2 regions of the Microbacterium sp. YJN-G genome follow, and region 2 is predicted to be linked to the other one. Evidence: predicted binding sites of a transcription regulator. Region 2 holds the regulator's gene; the other holds the start of a gene.
What was found. The regulator LexA, encoded in region 2, represses DNA repair genes until DNA is damaged. The targets are predictions, from matches to a motif close to TCGAACANNTGTTCGA.
Positions count from the first base shown of each region.

Region 1: the regulator LexA is predicted to act here: its motif matches at 2,331-2,346, upstream of H7694_RS15030 (HNH endonuclease signature motif containing protein).

Region 1 is NZ_CP060402.1:3,127,670-3,132,023, forward strand. It holds gene H7694_RS15010 (PilW family protein) at 1-158, opposite strand, end outside; gene H7694_RS15015 (type II secretion system protein J) at 155-541, opposite strand; gene H7694_RS15020 (type IV pilin protein) at 746-1,129, opposite strand; partial or broken gene H7694_RS15025 (DUF1992 domain-containing protein) at 1,614-2,205, opposite strand; gene H7694_RS15030 (HNH endonuclease signature motif containing protein) at 2,378-3,715, shown strand; gene H7694_RS15035 (MATE family efflux transporter) at 3,943-4,354, shown strand, end outside.
Region 2 is NZ_CP060402.1:2,151,049-2,155,402, reverse strand. It holds gene metE (5-methyltetrahydropteroyltriglutamate--homocysteine S-methyltransferase) at 1-1,579, shown strand, start outside; gene lexA (transcriptional repressor LexA) at 1,739-2,425, opposite strand; gene H7694_RS10365 (LysM peptidoglycan-binding domain-containing protein) at 2,729-3,109, shown strand; gene H7694_RS10360 (histidinol-phosphate transaminase) at 3,200-4,282, shown strand; gene hisB (imidazoleglycerol-phosphate dehydratase HisB) at 4,279-4,354, shown strand, end outside.

The sequences.
Region 1 (4,354 bases), 980 kb from region 2:
GCTGTCGTGGTGGTGACGTCCTGCTGGGTGGTCCAGGAGTTCACGAGGATCATCACGACCACCCCGCTCAGGATGCCGGTGAGCACCATCGCCACGATGAGCTCGATGAGCGAGAGTCCCGCGTCGTCGGGCTCTCGCACGGATGCTGCGCTGCTCATGGGATGTACACCTCCGCTCGCACGACCGTGAGGACCGTGGTGCCCCGCGCGGCCTCGAGCGTGATCGGCACGGCGCTGCCCGCGGTGCACGAGTAGGTCACGCCGGACGGGACGCGCACCTCGAATTCGGCGGCGGTGCCGGCGTGCAGCGTCTTGGTGGCGGCCGCACTGTCGAGTGCGGCGCAGGTCTGACCGTCGCGGGCCTGCTCGATGAGAGCGTTCAGCTCGCGGGTCGCGGTCGCCGTCGCGGATTGGCGGGACGACTGCTGGATGCCGCTCCACAGCACGGGCAGGATCGCCACGGCGACGATCCCCAGAAGGAACATCGCGATGACGACCTCGACGAGGCCGAAGCCGTCTTCGTCTCGGGTATGCGACGACATGAGTGGTCCTCGGGTAGAGACCGGTGCGGGGGCCCGTTCGGGCGGGCCCCCTCGGGTGGTGACCGGTGCCGAGATCCGTTCGGGCGGATCCCGTCAGGTCTGTGACCGGTGCGGAGGCCCGTTCGGGCGGGCCTCGTCAGGTCTGTGACCGGTGCGGAGGCCCGTTCGGGCGGGCCTCCACGTAGTCAGGTGCGGCGTGCCGGATCAGCAGCCGGGGCCGGCTGTAGCCGTCTTGGTCCCGTCGGACGCCGACACGCACACATCGCTAACGGTGGTGTTCTTGCCAGTGACGGGAGTGACCGTGATCTTGGGGGGAGTCCCCGCAGATGCGGCGGCAGCCGCGACGGTGACACCACCATCTGGGTCAGCGAGTGCGGCAGCAACAGCAGTCGCACCGTTCGCGGCGGCCGCATCGACGGCGTTCTGGGCTGCACGGTCCTGAATGTTGGTGAACATCGGCACGGCGATCGCCACCAGGATGCCCAGGATGACGACGACGATGATGAGCTCGATGAGCGAGAAGCCGGCTTCGCCGTTCTCTTCGCGCTCGGCCTTCTTGGCCTCGATGAGGCGTCGGATGGTACGCATGACGGGGTCACACTCTCCGGGATGACGAAGACGGGTTCCCTGTGTTGGGCGTCGTCTTCGACGGCCTCGAGTACTGCTTTCCCCAACCCCAGAGTTCGGAACCGCCGTCACCCCTCAGTTGTTGCGGCTCCTGGGCACTCATCCTGGACCTGTTACCCGGGTTACACAAGAGCCGATTATCACGTTTCGGTAACGGCATCGGCGCGTCGACTTGCCGATGTTGGATCGTCTTGTTATGCGAACATCAACCGTTCAAGTTGGACACGCAGAGCTTCGGGTTGAGGCCACACGCCGACCGGCCGGCACGCCACGCACACGGGTGGTGGAGCTTGATGCCGCTGCCCGACTCGTTGACCGATTTTTCCCACGCGAACAGGTTTTCATCGTGTTCACGCTAGAGTTCAACGCCCTCCGCCCGCCGAATCCTCAGCCCAGCCAGACGATGTCGATCGCTTCCGCTGAGGCGAGAACAATTCGCCGCAATCTACGAATCTCGCGAGCGGCGGCGGAAGCCGCGTAGACAACGTCGAGGCGCAGCATCCGACCGCTCCGTCTCCGCCACGGCAGCACGCGCCGCGATCCGCGCGGCCTTCCGGCGGGCGTGCCAGGCGACCACCTCGGCATCGATGTCGCGCGTCTTCGTGACCACCGGCGGACCGCCGAGCAGCTGCCGCCGCGCCTCGATCACGCGGCGGTTGAAGTTCTCCAGCACCGTGCGCACATCCTCCTCGCGTCCGAGCCGGTCGAGCTCGCCGTCGAGTTCCCGGTCCTCGACGCGCAGCATGAGGGCAGGCGGGCCGAGGCCGGAGAGGTTCTCGCGCTCGATCTTGCGGCGGATCCACCAGTCGGGGTCGTGCCCCCGACCCGAGCCCCTCGAGCGGTTTGCCCGCGCCGGGCAGATCGTCGAAGTCGCCGCGGCGGATGGCGACCTGGATCGCAGCCTCGACGTACTCCGCAGCATTCTGCGCGGTGAGCGCACTCTGCCGCTCACCGTCGCCCTCCGCTTCCGCCGGTGCGCTCTCACCGGCATCGCGGTGCGCGCGATACCGCGCCGCGTCGCTCATCGCGTCGGACATCGGATCACCCCCCGGTCGTTCCAGGCTACGCGCGGACCCGGGTCGGTGGGCGGCGGTACGGTGAGATGGTTCGGATCTAATGTGTAGTGATGTTCGAAACTTGGTCACCCTTGTGCGAACCAATTTCGAACAAATACTTGACTCAAGAGCCTGCCGCCCATAGTCTGGATACATGGCAGCTCCCCTGACGAAACTGCACGAGGCCGTGTCGGCCATCGATGCGGCGTGGTCGGATGCCGACGAGCTGCCGCGCCACGCGCTGATCTCCCTCAACGCCGCGATCGGGTCGGCGAAGCGGGTGCTCGACGCCATGCAGGCGCGCATCGCCGCCGAGATCGCGCACGAATCCCGGCCCGAACTGGGGCCGGACTCACTGGCGAAGCAGCAGGGATTCCGCAGCCCGGCGCAGCTCATCGCCGCGACCACAGGAGTCTCTGCGGGCGACGCCGCCCGGCTCGTGCAGGTCGGCGAGGCCGTCGCCCCGCGCACCGATCTGGTGGGCGACCCGATGCCTGCCAGGTATCCCGCCGTGCAGGACGCGCTCGCCGCCGGAGATCTGGCAGCTCAGTCCGCCGCGCTGATCATCGCCTTCCTCGATCGGGCGCGTGTGGGCGTCGACCGTGATCTGGTCGCCGATACCGAGCGGCGTCTCGTCGAGCGCGCTGTCGGACTGTCGCTGGATGATGTGCGGCGGCTGGTCAAGCGCGCCGAGGCGGTGCTCGAAGCCGACAGGCTCGAGCATCGCGAAGAGGAGCGCCGCGGGCAGCGAACGGTGGCGATGTTCGAGCGCGACGGAATGTTTCACCTGAATCTGGTCACCCCGGTCGAAGAGGGCGCGCCGATCCGCACGGCCGTCGACGCCTACGTCACCGCGCAGTTCCAGGCGCGTAAGGACGCCCTCGACGCGGGTGGGGTGGATGCCGATCAGCGCACCGTCGCGATGATGCGCGCCGACGCACTCTCGGTGGTCTGCGCGCATGTGCTCGGCTGCGAGAGCGAGCGGATGCCGATGGCCGGCGCCACCGTCATCGTGCGTGTGGACGCCGCCGATCTCGAGGCAGGCACCGGGGCGGGCACGATCGACGGGTTCGACCAGCCGATCAGCATCACCGCGGTGCGCCGGATGGCCGCGGGAGCGGGTGTGATCCCGTGCGTACTCGACTCGGCCGGGGACATCCTCGATTGGGGCAGGGAAAGGCGCTTCTTCTCGAAGACGCAGAAGCTCGCCCTCGCCGAACGCGACGGCGGATGCGCGATGTGCGGGCTGCCGCCGAGCATGACTAAGGCGCACCACATCCGCTGGTGGACCCGAGATCGAGGGCCGACGGATCTCGCCAACGGGGTTCTGCTCTGCGAGACCTGTCATCATCGGATCCACGACAACGGCTGGGATATCCGCATCGACGGCACGGGAACCAAGGGACGAGTCTGGTTCATCCCGCCGCCCTCCGTCGACCCCGCCCGCGCCCCGCGACTCGGCGGCCGGGCCAGGTACGACATCGCAGCCTGACCGGGAACAGCCCGGCCATGCCCACCGTCGTGCGCTGCCCGCCGTGCACTGCCTCCGCGTTCAGCCGTGCCCACCCCCTGCCCGGGCCGACCTGACCGCACCGTTCAGCCGCACCCGCGCCCTGCCCACACCATTCAGCCGTCCCCGCCCCCAGCCCGGGCCGCCCTGCCCGCACCGTTCAGCCGCACCCGCCGTCTTGCCCGCCCGCCACACCCTAGGCTCGTGAGGTGGCCTCCCCCGCATCCCCGGCGCCCTCGGCATCCGGCGCACCCCTGACGCTGAACCGCGAGATCCTGCGCCTCGCCGTGCCCGCGCTCGGCGCACTGGTCGCCGAGCCGGCATTCCTCATCCTCGACGCGGTCATGGTCGGCCACCTCGGCACCGTCCCGCTCGCGGGCCTGGGAATCGCCGGCGCCGTGCTGCAGACGATCGTCGGGCTGATGATCTTCCTCGCCTACTCCACGACACCCGCCGTCGCGCGGAGGTTCGGGGCCGGCCAGCCCGGCGACGCGGTCTCGGTCGGCATCGACGGCATGTGGCTCGCCCTCGGTCTCGGCGCCGTGCTCGCCATCCTCGGCGCGGTCGGCACCCCAGCGATGATCGCCCTGTTCGGCCCCGACGCGGCCGTCGCCACCGAAG
Region 2 (4,354 bases):
CGCCGCCGAGCGCCCGTCGATCTTCGTGGCCGCCCCGTACGCCGAGCTGGGGGAGACCCTCGCCGTGCTCGCCGCGGCGCCCATCGAGGCCATCGGAATCGACCTGGTGCGCGGTGCCGTGCCCGCCTCGCTGCCCGATCTCGGCGGCAAGGTGCTCGTCGGCGGTGTGATCGACGGACACAACATCTGGCGCGGTGACCTGGACGGCGCGTTCGGCAAGCTCGAGGCGCTGCGCGCCCTCGGCGCCGGTACCGTCGCCGCTTCGACCTCGACCTCGCTGCTGCACGTACCGCACGATGTCGAGGACGAGTCGAAGCTCGACGCGCGGCTGGTGTCATGGCTGGCGTTCGCCGACCAGAAGGTCGCACAGGTCGTCACCCTCGCCCGCGGGCTCGCGGAGGGCCGCGAGGCCGTCGCGACGGAACTGGATGCCGCATCCGCAGCCCTCGCCGACCGCCGCGAGGCGCCCGGCGTGCGCGACGGCGCCGTGCGCCGGCGTGCGCTCGTCGAGGACGACTTCTCGCGCGCCCCCTACCAGGAGCGCGAGAACGCCCAGCAGGCGCTGAACCTGCCCGCACTGCCGCTGACCACGATCGGCTCGTTCCCGCAGACCGGTGACATCCGCCGTGCGCGCGCCCAGTTCACACGTGGCGAGCTGCCGCAGGACGACTACGAGGACTTCCTGCGCTCCGAGATCGACCGCGTCGTCGCGCTGCAGGAGGACCTCGGCCTCGACGTGCTGGTGCACGGCGAGCCCGAGCGCAACGACATGGTGCAGTACTTCGCCGAGAACCTCGACGGCTTCGCCGTGACCGAGAACGGCTGGGTGCAGTCCTACGGCTCGCGCGCCACCCGTCCCTCGATCCTGTGGGGCGACGTGTCGCGCCCGGCCCCGATCACCGTGTCGTGGGCGGCGTACGCGCAGTCGCTGAGCGTCAAGCCCGTCAAGGGCATGCTCACCGGCCCGGTCACCATCCTCGCCTGGTCGTTCGTGCGCGACGACCAGCCGCTGGGCGAGACCGCGAACCAGGTGGCCCTGGCGCTGCGCGATGAGATCACCGATCTCGAGGCCGCGGGCATCGCCATCATCCAGGTCGACGAGCCCGCGCTGCGCGAGCTGCTGCCGCTGAAGAAGGCCGACCAGCCCGCCTACCTCGACTGGTCCGTGCGCTCGTTCCGCCTCGCCACCGGCGGCGCCGCCGCTCCCACGCAGGTGCACACGCACCTCTGCTACTCGGAGTTCGGCGTGGTCATCGACGCGATCCGCGCGCTCGACGCCGACGTCACCTCGATCGAGGCCGCCCGCAGCCGCATGGAGGTCGTCGCCGACATCGCACGGTACGGCTTCGACCACGGCGTGGGCCCCGGTGTGTACGACATCCACTCGCCCCGCATTCCCAGCGTCGCCGAGATCGAGTCGCTGCTGCGCCGCGCCGTCGACGAGCTGCCGCTGCGTCAGCTGTGGGTCAACCCGGACTGCGGTCTGAAGACCCGCGGCTACGACGAGACGGTCGCCTCGCTGCGCAACATCGTCGAGGCCACCCGCCGCGTGCGTGAGGACGTGGTCGTCCCCGCCTGACGCGTGAAGTGGGACTGACGACGTCGTCACGCGCGACGTCGTCAGTCTCGTCGTCAGACGCGTCGTCAGACGCCGAAACCCCTCAGCAGTGCCGAAACCCCTCCTGAATTGCGAGATTCAGGAGGGGTTTCGACAACCTTGAGGGGTTTCGGCGGGAGATCAGACGGCGCGCAGCACCGCCACGACCTTGCCGAGCACGACGGCCTCATCGCCGAGGATCGGCTCGAAGGCCGAATTGCGGGGGAGCAGCCAGGTGTGGCCGTCGCGACGGCGGAACGCCTTCACCGTCGCCTCGCCGTCGATCATGGCCGCGACGATGTCGCCGTTCTCCGCATCGTTCTGCGTGCGCACGACGACCCAGTCGCCATCGCAGATCGCGGCGTCGATCATCGACTCGCCGTTGACCTTCAGCATGAACAGCTCGCCCTTGCCGACCAGCTGACGCGGCAGCGGGAAGATCTCCTCCACCTGCTGGTCGGCCGTGATGGGCACGCCGGCCGCGATCTGCCCGACCAGCGGCACGAGGGCGGCATCGCCGACGGCGGGCGCGGTGTCGGCGGGGTTCTCGGCGCTCGTGCCCGGCAGGTCGATGAGCACCTCCATGGCGCGCGTCTTGCCCGGGTCGCGGCGCAGGTAGCCGCTGAGCTCGAGCTGGCCGAGCTGATGGGTCACGCTCGAGAGCGACTTCAGCCCGACGGCATCGCCGATCTCGCGCATGCTCGGCGGATAGCCGTGCCGCGCGATGGAGGTCTGGATGACCTCGAGGATCGCCATCTGCTTGGCGCTGAGGCTCTTGCGCCGCCGGGTGCGCGGAGCCTCGGAGGCGGGGGCCGGGATGTCGCTCATCGGTGCTCCTTCATGCGTGCCGTCCGGTGCGGATCCGCGCCAGCGCGGGCGTCCGGTTCGAATGTCGGTGGCCCGTGATGGGCTCTCCATATCGAAACCGTATCCGAGGAATCACCGAAAACGGAAGATCTGTTCGAGCGTGTCGGGATGGATTCGGGTCGATTGTCGAAGAATTCTTGACAGATGTTCGATATCGAAGATAAGTTCGGAACACAGCTTCGCATCCGGCATCCCCGGCCGGATGCCGGATGCGAAAGCTGTACCAGTCCCGCCGGCGCGCGGGGAAAGACAGAGGAGCGTCACATGAGCACCATCAGCATCCAGGTCCCCGCGATCGCTCGCGTGTCCGCCGGTGCGCGGTCGGCCTCCCGCACCCGCCTGCGCCTGACCGCACGCGGCCGCCGCGTCCTCACCGCGTTCGCCGCGGCACCGGTCGTCGCCGTCCTCGCCTTCTCCGTGTTCGCGGGCGGCTCCGCCCTCGCCTCGGGGGACCAGGCGGCGAACGTGCAGTTCCAGACCGTCACCGTGATGCCGGGTGACACGCTCTGGTCGATCGCCTCCACGGTCGCACCGAACGACGACCCGCGCGATGTCATCGACGACATCCAGCGGCTGAACAACCTCAGCACCGGCATGATCCAGATCGGCGACGAGATCGCGATCCCTGTCGAGTACGCGCGCTGACGCGAACGGGGCAGAATCCGCGCCCACGCGCGCGACGACCAGTGGCGTCACGCGGGGAAGGGGCCCGATCCGGCGTCCTACGATTGAGGGGTGACCTCCCTCGACGAGCTGCCCCTCCGCGCTGATCTGCGCGGGCTCACCCCCTACGGCGCGCCGCAGGCGCCGCTGCCGGTCGCGCTGAACGTGAACGAGAACACGCATCCCGTGCCGGATGCCGTGGTCGGCGACATCCTCGATGACATCGCCCTCGCCCTCACCGACGTCAACCGCTACCCCGACCGCGAGTTCACTGCTCTGCGGGAGGCATTCGCCGGCTACCTCGGGCACGGTCTCACCGCCGACCAGATCTGGGCGGGCAACGGCTCGAACGAGGTGCTGCAGCACATCATGCAAGCCTTCGCCGGCCCCGGGCGCACCGCCTTCGGCTTCGCACCCACGTACTCGATGTACCCGCTGATCACGCAGGGCACCGGGGCGCGGTGGATCTCGGGCACGCGCGAGGACGACTACACGATCACCGCCGAGGATGCCGCCGCGCAGGTGCGCGACGCGGACCCCGACGTGATCCTGCTGTGCTCGCCGAACAACCCGACGGGCACCCCTCTCGGCCTCGACGTCGTCGAGGCCGTCTACGAGGCCGCCCGCGGCATCGTGATCGTGGACGAGGCGTACCACGAGTTCGCGCCCAAGGATGCGGCATCCGCTCTCTCCCTGCTGCCGGGGCGCCCGCGGCTGGCCGTCTCGCGCACCATGAGCAAGGCGTTCGCGTTCGCCGGCGCCCGGGTCGGGTACCTGGCCGCCGACCCCGCGTTCATCGACGCGCTACGCCTGGTGCGCCTGCCGTACCACCTCAGCGCCCTCACCCAGGCGGCGGCGACCGCGGCACTGCGCAACTCGGCCACCATGCTGCGCATGGTCGACGAGATCGTCGAGCAGCGCGACCGCATCACCGCTACGCTCGAGGCGCTCGGCTACACCCCCCACGCCTCCTGGTCGAACTTCGTGCTCTTCGGCGGCGTCGACGACCCGAGGGCGGTGTGGCAGGCGCTCTACGACCGCGGCGTGCTGATCCGCGACGTCGGCATCCCGGGCCACCTGCGCGTCACAGCGGGCACCGAGGCCGAGACCACCGCGTTCCTGGACGCACTGGCGTCGATAGGATCGTCTTCATGAGCGCACTCAGCCCTGAGACGGGCACCGCACCGCAGCCGCGTACGGCGCAGCGCACCCGCAGCACGTCCGAGT